2 regions of the Nocardia heshunensis genome follow, and region 2 is predicted to be linked to the other one. Evidence: riboswitches for the same ligand, from Rfam matches in the RefSeq annotation. Region 2 holds a riboswitch; the other holds the start of a gene.
The links. A riboswitch is a leader RNA that binds a small molecule or an ion and turns the genes downstream of it on or off. The one in region 2 is predicted to bind S-adenosylmethionine.
Positions count from the first base shown of each region.

Region 1: linked by a shared signal. The riboswitch ahead of ACYVN4_RS27865 (ABC transporter substrate-binding protein) and the one ahead of ACYVN4_RS17070 (aminotransferase class V-fold PLP-dependent enzyme) in region 2 are both predicted to bind S-adenosylmethionine.

Region 1 covers NZ_BAAGTC010000008.1:346,268-352,020, reverse strand. The annotation lists gene ACYVN4_RS27870 (SLOG cluster 4 domain-containing protein) at 1-406, opposite strand, end outside; SAM riboswitch class IV at 521-703, shown strand; gene ACYVN4_RS27865 (ABC transporter substrate-binding protein) at 773-1,930, shown strand; gene ACYVN4_RS27860 (ABC transporter permease) at 1,931-3,802, shown strand; gene ACYVN4_RS27855 (ABC transporter ATP-binding protein) at 3,753-4,661, shown strand; gene ACYVN4_RS27850 (ABC transporter ATP-binding protein) at 4,654-5,406, shown strand; gene ACYVN4_RS27845 (putative FMN-dependent luciferase-like monooxygenase) at 5,403-5,753, shown strand, end outside.
Region 2 covers NZ_BAAGTC010000004.1:971,393-977,145, reverse strand. The annotation lists gene ACYVN4_RS17085 (biliverdin-producing heme oxygenase) at 1-72, opposite strand, end outside; gene ACYVN4_RS17080 (MarR family winged helix-turn-helix transcriptional regulator) at 235-678, opposite strand; gene ACYVN4_RS17075 (SAM-dependent methyltransferase) at 776-1,624, shown strand; SAM riboswitch class IV at 1,689-1,802, shown strand; gene ACYVN4_RS17070 (aminotransferase class V-fold PLP-dependent enzyme) at 1,857-3,170, shown strand; gene ACYVN4_RS17065 (hypothetical protein) at 3,172-3,360, opposite strand; gene ACYVN4_RS17060 (DUF2752 domain-containing protein) at 3,379-3,828, opposite strand; gene ACYVN4_RS17055 (TetR family transcriptional regulator) at 3,855-4,481, opposite strand; gene ACYVN4_RS17050 (SDR family oxidoreductase) at 4,614-5,405, shown strand; gene ACYVN4_RS17045 (NAD(P)H-dependent amine dehydrogenase family protein) at 5,431-5,753, shown strand, end outside.

The DNA.
Region 1 (5,753 bases), on a different contig from region 2:
GTTTGCCTTCGGCGTCGTGGATTCGCCAACCATGTAGGGAGACGACGCGGGTGCCGCGGTGGTTGGCGAGGGCCAGTTCGGAGAGGGTGCCCCAGGATCCGCCGATGACGATGACCGCGTCGGCGGAGGAGATCAGGATGGCGTTTCGGGCTTCGCCCATGTTCGTGTAGAGGACGGCCGAGAGGCCCTCGCAGGCGGCGGCGCGGTCGGTGTCGGGGCGGATGCCGATGACGAGTCCGCCTGCGCGGGAAGCGCCTTCGGTGACGGCGGCCATGACGCCGGTGCCGCCGCCGCACAGGACGGTCGCGCCCGCGGTGGCGAGAAGATGGCCTACTTCGCAGGCGGCGGTGGCCTCGCGATCGGTGCAGTCACGGGGGCCGCAGACGGCTATTTGCAATGGTGGCAAGGGTTTTCCTCTCGTCGGTGGTCGGCGGTAGCCGCGTGGGTCGGCGGCGTTGTTGGCATCAGGCTGATTCGAATCCTGTCGTCTTCCCGGTTGCCGCGGCTACCTTTTGCCCACGGTCACGAGTATCAGCATGTTCGAGCCCCGGCTCGCTGATCGGCAACCCTCGCTTGGCGGTGGGCGGTACCTCCGCCTTCGCTCCGGCCGTGCGCGTCTGAGGACGGCTCCGCCGGCAGCGCATCTGGGGGTGCCCCGGGTGACGACCAGGCGGTGCCGTCGCGGGCATCGCAAGCGCTAACAGGCCGCGGTGGCAGTCGCGGTCGTGTCCCCATGCCCGGTTGGCGAGCCGGTGCGAAGTAGAGGTTTGCGATGAGCAGGTATTGGTCCCGTGGTTTCGGCCGGGTGGCGGTGGGAGTCGCCGCGGCGGCTCTGGTGGCGGGACTGGCCTCGGCCTGCTCCAACGACTCGTCCGGAAGCAGTTCCGACACCGTGTATTTCGGCGTTTCGGGGCCGAAGACGGGTGGTTCGGCCGAGTACGGGCGGCTCTGGCAGCAGGGGTTCGACCTGGCGCTTGACGAGATCAATGCCAATGGCGGGATCAACGGCAAGAAGGTCGCGCTGAAATGGGAGGACTCGCAGTCGGATCCGAAGCAGACGGTGCCGATCGCGACCAAGTTCGTGGGCGATCAATCGATCATCGCCGAGCTGGGTGACTTCTCCTCGCCCGCCTCCATCGCCGCGTCGCCGGTGTACAACCGCGGCAAGCTGGTGCAGTACGGCTTCACCAACTCGTCGGTGGATTTCACCAAGGGCGGCGACTATTCGTGGAGCCCGTCCATCACCCTGGATGTCTTCCAGGAGCGCAATGCCGAATGGGTGAAGTCGAAGGCCAAGAAGGTGTCGGTGGTCTACCTCGAAACCGATTGGGGCAAGCAGGCTTTCCAGTTCTTCCAGCAGTTCGCCAAGGAGAAGGGCATCGAGATCGCCTACTCCTCCTCGATTCTGCCGGACTCGCAGGACTTCCGGCCGGTGCTGATCAAGGGCCGCGACGCCAACCCGGACGCGTTCGTGCACCTGGGCTACGGCCCGGATGGCGCGCTGGTGGCCAAGCAGCTGCGTGATGTCGGGTTCAACGGCCAGTTCTTCGGCGGCCAGAACACGCCGCAGTTCATCGATCTGGCGGGTAAGGCGGCCGAGGGCGACATCGTGAACGGTGTGTTCAGTCCGTCGGATCCGAGCCCGAAGATCCAGGCGTTCGTCACCAAGTTCAAGGCCAAGTTCAATACCGATCCGGGCGACTTCAACGTCTACGCCTATGACGCGCTGAACGTGCTGGTGAAGGCCGCCAAGACCGGTGGCGCGACCCGTGAGGGCGTGCTGAAGGGGCTGCGCGAGGTGAAGGACTTCGACGGAATCGGCCTGGGCACCTTCGCCTTCGATCAGCAGACGCGGCGGCCGAGCGGGGTGAAGCCGATCGAGCTGGTGCTGCAGAACGGCAAGTTCCTGCCGGTCGGAAGCAGTAAGTAGATGTTCGACACGCTTATCGCGGGTCTGGTCCACGGCAATGCGTACGCGCTCATTGCCGTGGGCATCACCCTGATCTTCGGGGTCAGCAATGTCATCAACTTCGCGCACGGCTCGATCTTCGCGTTCGGGTCGGTGCTGGGCTGGTGGTTGATCGCGCAGCACGGGCTGCCGTGGTGGGCGGCGCTGGTCGTGGTGGTGGCGGTGACGGGGCTGGTCGGGGTGGCCATCGATGTGCTGGCGGTGCGACCGCTGCGCCGCGCCCCGGCCATTGCCGCGCTGCTGGCGACGGTGGCGGTCGGGCTGATCATCGAGAACGTGGTGGCCCTGGTCTTCGGACCGGACACCAGGCCCTTCCCGCAGGTGTTGCCCACCAACAATATTCGGGTCGGCGGGGTGCGACTGGGCACCTCGGACGTGGTCATGTTCGCCATCACGCTCACGGTGATGGTGGGGCTGTGGGCGTTCCTGCGCTACAGCCGCCACGGGCTGGCGATTCGCGCCACCGCGCAGGATCCCGATGCGGCCGCGCAGATGGGGATCGGCGTGGGGCGGGTGCAGTCGCTGGCATTCGCCATCGCCTCCGGATTGGGCGGGCTGGCCGGCATTTTCGTGGGCCTCTACAACTCGAATATCTCACCGACCAGCGGCGGCGTCGTCGGCATGACCGGTTTCGTGGCCGCGACCATCGGTGGGCTGGGCTCGATTCCGGGCGCGGTGGTCGGCGGGTTCGTGCTGGGACTGGTGGAAGCGTTCGGCATCTATTGGTTCGGGGATGGGTACCGCGATCTGATCACCTTCGGGCTGTTGGTCATCTTCCTGGTGCTGCGGCCGGGCGGGCTGCTCGCGCGGCCGCCCGCCATCGAATCCGAGCCCATGACCGGGACTTTCCTCAGTGCGGGCCGGGAGCTGCGGGTGCGCTGGTGGCATGCGCTGATCGCGTTGCTGGTTGTCGGCGTGGGGATTCCGTTCGTGGCCAACGATTACGGCATCTCGGTGGGCACCCAGATTCTGGCCTACGCCATCATCGCCGTGTCCATGACGCTGGTGGCCGGGTCGGCGGGCCAGCTGGCCATCGGACAGGCCGGGCCGATCGCCATCGGCGCGTACACCTCGGCGGTGCTGACGGTGTCGCACGGGTGGGCGTTCCTGCCCGCCATCATCGCGGCGGGAATCGTTGCGGCCGTGGTGTCTTCGGTGCTGGCCGCGCCGCTGTGGCGATTGGGCGGCCACTATGTGGCCATCGCGACGCTCGGCATCGGCATCGTGACGGTGGCGATCATCCGCAACTGGGAGTCGGTGACGCGCGGCAGCTACGGCATCTTCGGGATTCCGGCGCCGAAGATCTTCGGCTACGAATTCACCACGCACACCGACATTTTCCGGATGGAACTGGTGGTGCTGGCGCTCGCGCTCGCGGTGATCATCGGGGTGCAGCGGTCCCGGCTGGGCACCGCTATCCGGGCGATCGGCGCGGACGAGGTGGCGGCGCGCTCGGCGGGTGTGCCGGTGCGCGACTACAAGGCGCTGGCGTTCGCGCTGGCGGCGTTCTTTTCCGGGATCGGCGGTGCGCTGCTGGCGCACCAGTACTCCTACATCGACCCGACGGTGTTCAACCTGCCGATGTCGTTATTGGTGGTGACCATTCTGGTGCTCGGCGGCACCGCCTCGCCCTATGGCGCGGTGCTGGGCGCGGCGGTGCTGATCGGGGTGCCGGAGGTGCTGCGGCTCGCGCCGTCGTGGCGAATCGTGTTGTACGGGTTGGTTTTGCTGCTGGTGGTGCGGTTCCGGCCGCAGGGAATTTTGGTGAGGAGGGAACGTGTCCGTGACAACGAACGAAGCGCAGACAGCGAGCTCAGTCCCGCCACCGTCTGACGGTGAGGCCGCGCTGCGGGTCACCGGCCTGCGCCGGTCCTTCGGTGGTGTGCAGGCTGTTGACGGGGTCGAATTCTCCATCGCGCCGGGCGAATTCGTGTCCATCATCGGCCCGAACGGGTCGGGCAAGTCGACGACGGTCAATCTGATCTCCGGCGTGCTGAAGCCGGACGCGGGCGAAGTACTGGTGCGCGGCAAACGGATTCGTCCCGGACGTCCCGAAGCGGCCGCGGCGGCGGGTATCGCACGGACCTTCCAGAACGGCCGCGTATTCGGCAATATGACCGTGCGCGAGAACGTGGACGTGGGCTTGCAGACCACCCTGCGCGCCTCCCGGCCCTTGCGGTCGCTGGCGAATATCCCGGTGCTGCGGTGGGTTTCGCTGCTGGCCGAGCTCGCGGTGGCGCTGGTGCCGACCCCGGCCGCCCGTGTCGAGCGGCGCGAGTCGGCGGCCCGTATCGACGCGCAGTTGGCTCGCTTCCCCGAGCGCTTGGTGCCGCGCGCCGACAACCCGACCTACACGCTGTCCTACGCCAATCGCCGTCGCACCGAGATCGCGCGGGCCTTGGCCCTCGAACCCGATCTGCTGCTGTTGGACGAGCCCGCGGCGGGCATGAACCAGACCGAGACCGTCGAAATCGGCAGGCAGCTGGCCGAATTGAAGGCGCAGGGCCAGACCGTGCTGCTGGTCGAGCACAAGATGGACCTGGTCCACGACCTCTCGGATCGGGTGCTGGTGCTCGACGAGGGTCGCATCATCGCGCAGGGCACCCCGGACGAGGTGCTCCAGGACCCGCGCGTCATCGAGGCGTACCTCGGCCGCAGCCGGGTCGGCGGGAAGGTGGCCGTGGATGTCTGAGGGCTTCGACGAGAACGCCACGCCGATCCTGGAATTCGAGAACGTGGTGGTGCACTACGGCGCGTCCCGGGCCTTGGACGAGGTGTCGCTGCGGGTGCGTCCGGGTGAGATCGTGTCGCTGCTGGGCGGCAATGCCTCCGGCAAATCGACCACCATGAAAACGGCGCTCGGACTGCTGAAACCGACCTCCGGCACGGTCCGCGTCGACGGCGCGGACGTCACCGGCACCTCCGCGTCGGCGCGCATCCGGGCCGGGCTGGCCTCGGTACCGGAAGCGCGGCGGGTGTTCCCGGCCATGACGGTCGAGGAGAACCTCTTCGTCGGCGGCTACATCCGCAAGGAACGCCGCTCGGTGCTGGCGGCCCGCGCCGCTGAACTCTTCGAGCACTTCCCGCGCCTGGCCGAACGCCGCACGCAGCGGGCGGGCACGCTCTCCGGCGGTGAGCAGCAGATGCTGGCCTTCGGCCGGGCGCTGATGAGCAAACCTCGCCTGATCTGCATGGACGAGCCCACCATGGGATTGTCGCCGCTGTTCGTGGACCGGGTGCTCGACGAGATCGCCCGGCTCAATCGGGAGCTGGGCCTGGCCATCCTGATCGTGGAACAGCAGGCGGAACTGGCGCTGAGCATCGCGCACACCGCCAATGTGCTGCGCAGCGGCAAGATCGTGCTGCACGGCCCGGCCGCCGAGCTGGTCGGCGACCCGGCGGTACGCGACGCCTACCTCGGAAAGGTGACGATATGACCCCGCAACACCTCGGGTTCTTCACCCGTCTGGTCCGCACCGCCGCGGGCGAGGACGCGGCCACCGTGTACCGGGAGGCGCTCGAGCAGATCGAACTGGCCGAACGGCTCGGTTACGACACCGCCTGGGTAGCGCAGCATCACCTGGATCCGCGCGAGGGCGGACTGCCGTCACCGTTCGTGTTCCTCGCGCACGCGGCGGCCCGCTTTCCGCGCATTCGCTTCGGAACCGCCATCGTCACGCTGGCGCTGGAGGATCCGATCCGGGTAGCCGAGGACGCGGCCGTGCTGGACACATTGTCGAGCGGGCGTCTCGAACTCGGGTTCGGCGCGGGCGGGTCGCGGCAC
Region 2 (5,753 bases):
TTCCGCCTCGTTGTGCTGCTGCTCGGTCGCGGTGCGAATGAGCGTCGAGAACGGGGTGCTGGTCTCCAACATGGTCGAGGCTCCTCGTGATCAACTCCGGGGGCACCCCACTTTGGCTACCCTAACTTCCCTTCGACCATACGCTTCAGCAACGATCTCGCGATTCGAACTTTGCGGCCCACCCACTCCAACTTTCGGACGATTTTTTCGATACGGTCGTGCCGTCGGTCACACCTACCGGGGCCGGTCGAGCATGTCGTGGGCGGCCTCCCGCAGCGCGATCGTGGCCCGCGTGAAGTAGTCGAAGAGCACCTCGAGCTGCTCGGGCCCGTAGTCGGCGAACATCTCCGCCAACCGGTCCCGCGGCGGGCCCACCACCGCCTCGATCCGGCCGTCCGAATCCGGAATCGACTCGACTAGCACCTTGCGACGGTCCGTGGCATCCGGCACCCGCCGGACGAATCCGCCCTGTTCCAGCCGGTCGATGAGCCGAGTGACCGCACCGGTCGAGAGTCCGGTCCGCGTCGCGAGTTCGCCCGCGGTCAGCGATCCGGCCAGCGCGATGAGGTTCAAGGCGAAGAAGTCGGTGGCCCCCAACCCGAGCGCGGATGCGGCCGCCTGGGCGATGACGGCCTGCGCGGTGACGTATTCGCGGTACGGCCCTTCGAGCCGCTCCATTGACGGTTGCGGGTGGGAGGACTTAGATTTATCTGCGTCCATGCAACTACTTCCTCCACTCAGATACTTTACCGGTGCAGGAAAGGATAGCGCGACCATGCCGAACACCGCCGCCGACACATCCCTGGTCCCGATTCTCATCGCCGCGGCTGAGCACCTCGAACCCGCCGAAAAACGTTTCCTGACAGACGAACTCGCCCTGCACATGCTGCCCGCGGGCCTGCGGGCGCTGGTCCGCCTCCCGGCCGGTCGACGCCTGTTGCGCGCGGGCATGAACCGCGAGGGCGTCGGCGCGTGGGAGAGCCTCGCCTGCCGCAAAAGGTATTTCGATGACCGGACCGCGGCCGCGATCGCCGATGGCATCGAGGCGGTCGTGGTGCTCGGCGCGGGACTCGACACGAAGGCGCTCCGATTGGCCGCGCCCACCGGAGTTCCCGCCTTCGAGGTAGATCTGCCGATCAATATCGCCGCGAAGCGCAAGCGAATCGCGCTGCCCGACAGCGTGACCCAGGTGCCGATCGACTTCGAGACCGAGGACCTCGCCACCGTATTGGCCGAGCGCGGATACCGATTCGACGCGCGGACCCTCTTCCTCTGGGAGGGCGTCACGCAGTATCTGACCGAACCCGCTGTGCGCGCGACTCTTTCGGCCCTCACAGCGGCCACACCCGGCAGTCAGCTCATCTTCAGCTATGTCCGGCAGGACTTTCTCGACGGCACCGACCTTCAGGACTGCGCTCCCACCTATCGCAGATTCGTTGCGCGACAGCCGCTCTGGCATTTCGGGCTGCAACCCGATCAGGTCTCGACGCTGTTGGCCGAGTACGGGTGGCATGAGGTCGAGCAGGCGGGCGGACCAGAGCACACCGCGAGATATCTCGCCCCGATCGGACGGGAGATCCGCGTGCCCGACCTCGAGCGGTGCGTGTCGGCTCGCAAATCCTGACGGCGGACGTCCCGACCGGGAGGGGTTGACAACCCCGCGAACGATCTGCCAGTGTCTCCAATCAGGTCATGAGTACCAGCACTAAGCCCTGGCTAGCTGGTCGGCAACCCTCCTCCGCGGTGGGGTGCTCCAGGTGACGACCGGGCCGCCGCCCGACCGGGCGCGGCAAGCGCGGACTCTCGATCACTTCGTTTCATCGATCGTGTGTCCATGAATCCGATGGGATTTCGTGATGACCGCATTCGCCGACCAGACCTGTGCCCCCCTCGCCACCGTGTCCGGCTGTGATCTCCAGGTGCCGCTCGTGCAGGGCGGCACCATCGGCTACGCCAATTTCGACTACGCCGCCAGCGCCCCCGCGTTGCAGCAGGTCACCGATCGCGTCGCCGAGCTGCTGCCGTTCTACGCCAGCGTGCACCGCGGCGCGGGCTACGCCTCGCGGGTCTCCACCGACTGCTACGAGTCGGCCCGCGGCTCGGTCGCCCGCTTCCTGAACGCGGCCGACGACCAGGTCGTCGTCTTCACCCGCAACACCACCGACTCGCTGAACCTGCTGGCCTCCTGTGTGCCCGGCGACACCGTGGTGCTGGATGTCGAACACCACGCCAACTTCCTGCCCTGGACCCGGCACGGCCGCCGCGTGGTGGCCGTCGCCGACACCATCGAGGAGACCATCCAGCGCGTCGTCGCCGAGCTGTGCTCGAAACCCGCTGCGCTGCTGGCGGTTACCGGCGCCTCGAATGTGACCGGCGAATTGCTGCCGCTGGAGCGGCTGGCCTGGATCGCCCACCAGTGCGGCACCCGCATCCTGGTGGACGCGGCGCAGCTGGCCCCGCACCGCCGCATCGATCTGCGAACGACCGGCATCGACTACCTGGCCTTCTCCGGCCACAAGGCGTACGCCCCCTTCGGCGCCGGCGTGCTGGTCGGCCGCCGCGACTGGCTGGACAAGGCCGAGCCGTACCTGGCGGGCGGCGGCGCGGTGCGCTCGGTGACCACCGACGGTGTCGAGTGGGCTCCGGCCCCGCAGCGGCACGAGGCCGGTTCGCCGAACGTGCTGGGCGTGGCCGCCCTGGCCGCCGCCTGCGACGCCCTCGCCGACCTGGACGAGACGACCGTCGTCGAACACGAGCAGTACCTCACGCATCGCCTGCGCTACGGCCTGAAAACCGTTCCGGGCGTGAACTTCCTGCGCATCTGGCGCGACAGCACCGACGCCGTCGGCATCGTCGCCTTCACGGTCGACGGCTTCGAGCCGGGCCAGGTGGCCGCCTACCTGTCGGCCGAGCACGGCATCGGCGTCCGCGACGGCCGCTTCTGCGCGCATCCGCTGCTGGCCCGCCTCGGCGTGGACGCCGCCCTGCGTGCCAGCATCGGCCTCGGCACCACCGCCGCCGATGTGGACCGCCTGATCGACGCCATCTCCACCCTGGTGGAAAACGGCCCGTCCTGGAATTACGGCCGCACCGAAGGCCATTGGAACCCGGTCCCTGAAACCCGCCCGTTCGGCAGCTCCGCCGACGGCGCGGCTCCCTGCGGCTTCTGAACTACGGCACCAGATAGCGGGCCGCGAGGTCTTCGATGACCGGATCGTCATCGCTCACGGCGTCCAGCAGTTCGAGGTCCTCACGGACCGAGAGCTGCCGGGCGTCGTCCTGTTCCGAATCCGTCGGCCCGTCCTCGGCGAGCTGCCGGACCAGCTTCTCCCGCACCCGTTCCCGCAGCGAATCGCTCATATGCAGAGCATGCCCCGACTAAACGGGTGCGATCCAGCTTCCCCACGGCGTGTTCCGCACAACGGTGAAGACGATCAGAAATGCCAGTGCCACCCACAGCGCCGGTTTCGGCAGCACCTGCGGTAGCCGCGGCGGCATCGGCTTCCCCCGCCACCCGGCCATCAGCCAGGTCACCCACCACGCCGTGAATCCCACTGTCAGCGGCAGCAACAGGAGATTGCTGTGAATGGCATCGAGCACGTGTCCCTCGGTGAGGTTGTGCAAGCCACGCAGACCGCCGCACCCGGGACACCACCACCCGGTCAGTTCATAGAAGGGGCAGTACCCGTAGGCCCCGCTCACATGCGGATCCCGGAAATGCAGTAGCGCCAGCCCCCCGGCCACGGCCCCGCCCGCCAAGAGCGGCGCCCCGAGGCCGAGCCATCGCGAGCGCGCGGGCGATGGGGTCACTGCTGCCGTGGTATCCACGACCACCAACGGTAGCGGCCACCGGATCATTTCGCGATCGGCGCCCGTTCCACGACCGGGGCGGTCAGCACGCCCGCGAGCATGTCGACGATCTCGCCCCAGGCGGTCACGTCGCCCGCCACCACCCGCCCGGCCTCGACCGCCCGCTCGTGGTCGGCGAGCAACGCAAACAAAATGGTGGGCAGGGCCCGTAATCGCCGCAGCCGCAAGGGTTTCGGCAGTTCGGTGAGCTGCCCTTCGAGCTGCCGCATGATCACCCGGACCGAGGTGCGGCGCGCGGAGTCCAGATTGGCCGCGTCGGTGACCGCCGGGTGGGTGTGGATCTGTTCGAGAAACCGCGCGTAGTGGTGGATTCCGTGCCGGTCGCTCAGTTCCAGCATGGGAATGACGAGGGCTTCGAGCAGGTCGTGGACGCCGGTCGCACCTACCCCGGCCTGTTCGGCGAGCAGTTCCAGGCGCCGCACTTCGAGGGTGGCGAGCCGGTATTCGACCACGGCCAGGATGAGCCCGTCGCGGGATCCGAAGTGGTACTGGATGGCGGAATTGTTGCGCTGCTCCGCCGCCGCCGCGATATCGCGCAGCGGCACCGCCTGTCCGCGCTCGGCGATCAGTTGCTCCGCCGCGAGAATGATGCGCTCGCGCGCCCCGGTCACCGGTAACTCCCTCACTGCCACAGTCTGCACGATAGCCGTTCACCAGCGAATAAAGAATTCATCCTTGACGGTTAAGAACATATCCTTAAAGCTGCTTGTGACTGTCGTCACCCCAGAAGGACTGAATTCGCGATGATCCTGGACACCTTCCGACTGGACGGCCGCGTCGCCGTCGTCACCGGCGCGGGCCGCGGCATCGGCGCCGCCACCGCCCTGGCCCTCGCCGAAGCCGGTGCGGACGTGGCCATCTCGGCCCGCACCGCCTCCCAACTCGACGAGGTGGCGGATCAGATCCGCGCCCTGGACCGCAAGGTCGTCACCGTCCCCGCGGACCTGTCGGACCTCTCCGCCGTCACCGCGCTGGCCGAGACCGCCGCCGCCGAGCTCGGCCGCCTCGACATCGTGGTCAACAATGTCGGCGGCACCATGCCGAACACCTTCCTCACCACCACCCCCGAATTCCTCGAAGAGGCATTCCGTTTCAATGTCTCCACCGCGCACGCCCTCACCCAGGCCGCGGTGCCGCACATGCTGAAGAACGACGGGGGCTCGGTCGTCAATATCTCCTCGATGATGGGCCGCTCCCCGGGCCGCGGCTTCCTGGCCTACGGCACCGCCAAGGCCGCGCTCGCGCACTGGACCCGGCTGGCCGCCGCCGACCTGTCCCCGCGCATCCGCGTGAATGCCATCGCGGTCGGCTCGGTGCTCACCTCGGCGCTGGAAGTCGTTGCGCAGCAGCCGGAGATCAAGAAGCAGATGGAGGATGCCACGCCGCTGCATCGCCTCGGTGAGCCGTGGGAGATCGCCGCCGCCATCGTCTACCTGAGCTCGCGGGCGGGCGGCTACGTCACCGGCAAGGTGATCGAGGTCGACGGCGGCATCGCCGCGCCCAACCTGGACCTTCCCATCCCGGACCTGCAGTAATCGATTGCGCCCCAGGAGTTCTCCCATGACATATCGCGTAGTCCAGTGGAGCACCGGCAATGTCGGCCGGCGCACCCTGCGTTCCATCATCGCCCGCCCCGAACTCGAGCTGGTCGGCGTCTGGGTCTCCGGGCCCGGCAAGGCCGGTAAGGACGCGGGTGAGCTGGCCGGTCTCGACCGCGAGATCGGCGTCACCGCAACCCAGGATGCCGAGGCGCTGCTGGCGTTGAAGCCCGACTGCATCGTCCACACCGCCATGGCCGACGACCGGCTCATGGAGGCCGTGGAGGATCTGAAGACCTTCCTGCGGGCGGGCATCAATGTCGTCTCCAGCAGCCCCGTCTTCCT